Regions from separate parts of the Citrobacter portucalensis genome, predicted to be linked through region 1. Evidence: predicted binding sites of a transcription regulator. Region 1 holds the regulator's gene; the other holds the start of a gene.

Region 1 (3,130 bases):
TTGCTGTTTCCGCATGCCTGACTGTTCTGCTATGATTGCCCTTATCCGTGGGCAATGCGCCACCACCATTTCAATAAGTTTCAAGAGGTTATTTAACTCATGGCAATCACTGGCATCTTTTTCGGCAGCGACACCGGTAATACCGAAAACATCGCAAAAATGATTCAAAAACAGCTTGGTAAAGACGTTGCCGATGTTCATGACATTGCAAAAAGCAGCAAAGAAGACCTCGAAGGTTATGACATTCTGCTGCTCGGCATCCCAACCTGGTACTACGGTGAAGCGCAGTGTGACTGGGACGACTTCTTCCCTACCCTCGAAGACATTGATTTTAATGGCAAACTGGTTGCATTGTTCGGCTGCGGCGACCAGGAAGATTACGCAGAATATTTCTGCGATGCGTTAGGGACCATTCGCGACATCATCGAACCGCGCGGCGCAACCATCGTTGGTCACTGGCCGACGGCGGGTTATCACTTTGAAGCGTCTAAAGGCCTGGCTGACGACGACCACTTTGTCGGTCTGGCTATCGATGAAGATCGCCAGCCAGAACTGACAGCAGAACGCGTAGAAAAATGGGTTAAGCAGATCTCTGAAGAGCTGCACCTCGACGAAATCATTAATGCCTGATTTCGTGCGGCGTAGATTTCCATCTGCGCCGCATCAATAGATAAAACCAATCAAAATAATTGCTACAAATTTGTAACTTTTTCGTCTGACCCTGTACAATGGCTGGATGCCAATCGGGTGTTGCACAGTGTGTTTGTCGGCGATACCACGTTTTGATTAACAATATATGCCAGAGACTTGCAGTTTTCATTTAGCCATGGCAGTTCTATAATGATACGCATTATCTCAAGTGCAATTTCTGTCACTTCTGTTAATGAAGTGAATCGTTTAGCTACAGGACAGATTCCGCATGACTGACAACAATACCGCATTAAAGAAGGCTGGCCTGAAAGTAACGCTTCCTCGTTTAAAAATTCTGGAAGTTCTTCAGGAACCGGATAACCATCACGTCAGTGCGGAAGATTTATACAAACGCCTGATCGATATGGGTGAAGAAATTGGTCTGGCGACCGTGTATCGTGTGCTGAACCAGTTTGATGATGCCGGTATCGTGACCCGCCATAATTTTGAAGGTGGTAAATCCGTCTTCGAACTGACTCAACAGCATCATCACGATCACCTCATCTGTCTCGACTGCGGCAAAGTAGTCGAGTTCAGCGATGATTCCATCGAAGCGCGCCAGCGTGAGATTGCGGCTAAACATGGTATTCGTTTAACCAACCATAGTCTCTATCTCTACGGCCACTGCGCTGAAGGCGATTGCCGCGAAGATGAGCATGCCCACGACGGCAAATAATGTAATGCTTTTTGAAAAGCCAACCTTCCGGTTGGCTTTTTTTATGGGCATTACCTGCCCTTTTCCCCTTCCCTCCGCTCCTGTGTTGCTTTAATGTAAAAATCAATTGCCCCTTCCGGAGAGTCGAAATGGAACTTCGCCAGCTACGCTATTTTGTGCGCATTGTAGAAACCGGCAGCATGGGTAGCGCGGCACTCGATCTCAATATCGGGGTTTCGGCACTCAGCCAGCAAATGTCGCGTCTGGAAAGCGAACTCGCTATTCGCCTGCTGCAGCGCACCTCGCGCGGTGTGACACCCACCAGCGCCGGGCTGGCTTTTTACTCCCAGGCGCAGCTGGCGCTTCGTCACGCAGACGACGCGATCCTCGCCGCACGCGAGTCCCGGCTTTCCGGGCACGTCAGCGTCGGCATGGCTCCCAGTACTGCTTCCGTTCTCGGAATGCCGTTTATCAACGCCATGCGGGAAAGCTACAGTGATGTCCGTCTGCATGTGGTGGAAAGCCTCTCTGGCAATCTGGAGCGGATGATTAATACCCGCCAGATTGATCTGGCTGTCGTGTTTCAGAAAGAAAAGATCCTGCGCTGGAGCGCCATACCGATTCTCGAAGAGCGGCTGTTTTTGATTGGGACTCATGCCTTACTGGCTGATATTGCCGATGACAATATTGCTCCAGCCCAGCTGGCAAGTATCCCATTGATAATGCCAAGCCCGGGCCACGGTCTGCGCGGCAGGCTGGAAGCGATTTGTCAGGAACACGCGCTGAACATTGAGATCGCCACGGAAATTGATGGTCTGGCGCTACTCATGCGCGCCGTGCGCAGTGGCATTGGTGCCACTCTCCAGCCCGGCGCGGCAATTTCCCATCTCGATAAAGAGACGCTAAGAGTGATCGGCGTCCACAATCCAATACTTAGCCGCCCCAACTTTCTGGTGAGTCTCTCAGACGATGAACTCACCCCGGCAGGCCTCGCGGCCCGCGTGGTGCTGACGAAAGTGATGCATCAACTGGTGGAAGCAGGAAGCTGGCCTGGCGCCATCCTTTACAATAACTAAAGTACCGTTTAGCACCACGTCATAGCGCCCGCACAAGCCGTGCGTATACATTTTAATTACAAATTTAACAAATGGTTAAATGGTAATGGAGTATACGATGGTTGATGTTCTGGTGATTGGTGGTGGCAATGCCGCGTTATGCGCTGCCTTGTCTGCCCGCGAGCAAGGAGCTTCGGTACTCCTGCTCGAAGCGGCTCCCCGTGAATGGCGCGGAGGAAACTCCCAACACACACGTAATTTACGTTGTATGCATGACGCGCCGCAGGATGTGCTGGTGGAAAGCTATCCTGAAGAAGAATTCTGGCAGGATCTGTGGCGCGTCACGGAAGGGAATACCAACGAAGCGCTGGCGCGTCTGGTGATCCGTACCTCTTCACAATGCCGTGACTGGATGCGTCAGCACGGCGTTAACTTTCAACCTCCTCTCTCCGGCGCTTTGCACGTGGCGCGAACCAACGCCTTTTTTATGGGCGGTGGAAAGGCCCTGGTGAATGCCTATTATCGCAGCGCAGAAAAGCTGGGCGTTCAAATTCGCTATAACACCCCCGTTCAGGCGCTTGAACTGCGTAATGGCGAGTTCGTGGCGGCGTTGGCAGGCGAAGAGCGCATCACCGCTAAGTCCTGCGTGCTTGCCGCTGGCGGATTCGAATCTAACCGGGAGTGGTTGCGCGAAGCCTGGGGGGAAAATGCCCGCGGCGAGTGGCCTGCG
Region 2 (3,130 bases), 2.3 Mb from region 1:
GGGCAGTGCCGGGTGGTTCACGCGGGCGACCTGCGGATGGCTGGCCAGCCACTCGGCGACCTTTAAGCTGCTTTCATGGTGCTGACGCAGGCGAACGCTCAGCGTACGCAGTCCACGGCTGGTCATATAGGCGGTATCGGCGTCCAGCATTTGCCCCATCAGATAGGCATTTTCGCGCAGTTGATCCCAGCAGCGGGCATTAGATACCGCCGTGCCGACCATGCCGTCAGAATGACCAATCAGATATTTGGTGCCTGCCTGAATAGAGATATCGATGCCAAAATCCAACGCTTTGAACAGCACCCCGGCAGCCCAGGTGTTATCAATCATGATGATTGCATCCGGCGCGACGCTTCTGACGGCGGCAACAATAGCCGGAACATCATGCACTTCCATAGTGACAGAACCGGGAGATTCCAGAAATACGACTTTCGTGTTCGGCTGTATGTGCTTAACGATATCGGCGCCAACCAGCGGATCGAACCAGCCGGTGGACACGCCGAGCTTGCCGAGAATTTTGGTACAGAAATCCTGACTGGGTTCATAGGCGGTATTGGTCATCAGCACATGATCCCCTTGCTCCACAAAGGCAAGGATGGTGTTGGCAACGGCCGCCGCACCACAGGGGAACAGCGCGCAACCCGCGCCGCCTTCCAGTTCGCACATCGCTTCCTGCAGAGAGAAATGCGTCAGGGTTCCGCGACGCCCATAGAAAAGCGCACCGTTCGCCCGGTTGTGCGTGGCCTGTTTTTTGGCCTCTACGGTGTCAAATACCAGCGAAGAAGCGCGCTGGATCACGCTATTTACTGAGCCCAGCGTGTACTTTTTACTGCGTCCTGCGTGAACGAGCTTGGTTTCAAGTTGCTTATCTGCCATGTTGTCTTACCTGTTTTTATACGTCTGGATGTCTAAACTACCATGAATCAAAGATGACGCATCCTGCAGAACGGTCATACAGTAGAAAATAATCTCAAAATGCTTCTGGTGACTTTTTTACTGCGTAAGCGCAAGGAAAAGAAACCAAAGGTGCGGCAATATGTAAATAGTAATGAGAACGACTATCAATTCGACGTCGTTTTGATATGATTACGCTCAGATTTTGTGATTTGCGTCCTGGAGATACAGAGTGGGTAATAATTTGATGCAGACGGATCTTTCCGTCTGGGGTATGTATCAGCACGCCGATATCGTGGTTAAGTGCGTGATGATTGGGCTGATTTTGGCGTCAGTGGTCACCTGGGCTATCTTCTTTAGTAAGAGCCTTGAGTTCTTTACTCAGAAACGCCGCCTTAAGCGTGAACAGCAACTGCTGGCAGATGCCCGCTCTTTAGATCAGGCAAGTGAAATTGCCGCAGGATTCGATGGCAAAAGCCTGGGCGCACAGTTGATTAACGAAGCGCAGAACGAGCTGGAACTGTCAGAAGGCAGCGACGATAACGAAGGCATTAAAGAGCGTACCGGCTTCCGTCTGGAGCGTCGTGTGGCGGCGGTAGGTCGTCATATGGGCCGCGGTAACGGATACCTGGCCACCATCGGGGCTATCTCACCATTCGTCGGTCTGTTCGGTACCGTATGGGGCATCATGAATAGCTTCATCGGGATTGCACAAACTCAAACCACCAACCTGGCCGTTGTTGCGCCGGGTATCGCAGAAGCGCTGTTAGCGACCGCAATTGGTCTGGTTGCAGCAATTCCAGCGGTTGTTATCTACAACATTTTCGCACGTCAGATTGGCAGCTATAAAGCGATGCTGGGTGACGTCGCGGCACAGGTGCTGTTGCTGCAAAGTCGCGATCTGGACCTGAATGCAAGCGCATCCGCGCATCCGGTACGTGCAGCGCAGAAATTACGTGTAGGATAATGTTCCATGGCAATGAGCTTTAATGAAAACCTGGACGACAACGGTGAAATGCATGAAATCAACGTGACGCCGTTTATCGACGTTATGTTGGTTTTATTGATCATCTTTATGGTTGCCGCGCCGTTGGCAACCGTAGATGTGAAGGTGAATCTTCCTGCCTCCACCAGCACGCCGCAGCCGCGTCCGGAAAAACCGGTTTACCTGTCAGTTAAAGCCGATAAGAGTATGTTTATTGGCAACAATCAGGTGACGGATGAAACCATGATTAACGAGCTAAATGCGTTAACTGACGGGAAGAAAGACACCACGATTTTCTTCCGGGCAGATAAAACCGTTGATTATGAGACCATGATGAAGGTGATGGATACGCTGCATCAGGCGGGCTTCCTGAAGATTGGTCTGGTTGGCGAAGAGACTGTGAAAGCGAAGTAATCCTCATCATTGCCGGGTAATGGTTGCCGCCTTACCCGGCGTGTCTCTCCTGATTCAACTCCCTTGCACTCTTGTTCTTATCTGTTCTCATCTAACGCGACCGTGGTTATCCTGGTGGGTTCGTAGTTCCCTTCAGACAGCTTTCGCGTCAGGCGTAAGGTGGCCGTTTCCCGCGCGAGTATATGCTGGTAGGTGCTTTCCAGTCGGGCCATGATTTTGTCCCGCAGTTCTGGTTGCTGCTCCATAATGGCTTCGATCGCGGCACCGTAGATCTCTTCTTTAGCCTGTAGCGAGTAAATTTCACGGCGATTTTGCCATTTCATCCGCACCAGTGCAGCGGGAATAGAGACTATCTCCTGAGCAACGCTTTCCAGTGTCGCGTTTTTATTGGCAATCAACACGGCTAAATTTTGCTTTAAGACAAACTCATCGCTTTTATGGTTATCTAAAGCCAAATAAACATTATTATCCTCAACATCTTTCATTTTATTTCTCTTCCAGAGAATAAAAAATAGGGTCGCTGGTTTCACGGGTAATTAAATTAAGCCAAATTTTGTTGCCCTGTTCATTTATGATGGCTGTTTTTTGAGTCAAAATTTTACTTAATTCTTGTGCATTAATGTCGCCTTCTGCCTGTAGTGAATTGAGTAGACGAGAGAATGACTCAATTTTTGCTGCACGAAATAGACGCTCTTTTAAATGGCGGTCGCACTCTTCAAATAGCATATTTCGTGACTGACCGGTAGCGGTTGAGCTAATCAAAATATCGGATTCGTAATCGCTTAATGTTATCTTCCCCTGAGTCAAATTTTCACTATTATCTGTGGAGGTGGTATT

The links. The regulator Fur, encoded in region 1, represses iron uptake genes when iron is present. The targets are predictions, from matches to a motif close to ATAATAATGAGAACNACTATCAA.
Region 2: a site for Fur is predicted at 1,043-1,065, ahead of exbB (tol-pal system-associated acyl-CoA thioesterase). Genes of this name have one in related genera too.

The regions. Positions count from the first base shown of each region.
Region 1 is NZ_CP092466.1:3,539,524-3,542,653, forward strand. Features, by position in the region: gene fldA (flavodoxin FldA) at 100-630, shown strand; gene LY264_RS17275 (ryhB-regulated fur leader peptide) at 841-927, shown strand; gene fur (ferric iron uptake transcriptional regulator) at 920-1,366, shown strand; gene tcuR (tricarballylate utilization LysR family transcriptional regulator TcuR) at 1,495-2,421, shown strand; gene tcuA (FAD-dependent tricarballylate dehydrogenase TcuA) at 2,519-3,130, shown strand, end outside.
Region 2 is NZ_CP092466.1:749,743-752,872, forward strand. Features, by position in the region: gene metC (cystathionine beta-lyase) at 1-876, opposite strand, end outside; gene exbB (tol-pal system-associated acyl-CoA thioesterase) at 1,127-1,861, shown strand; gene exbD (TonB system transport protein ExbD) at 1,868-2,293, shown strand; gene LY264_RS03675 (hypothetical protein) at 2,371-2,778, opposite strand; gene LY264_RS03680 (hypothetical protein) at 2,780-3,130, opposite strand, start outside.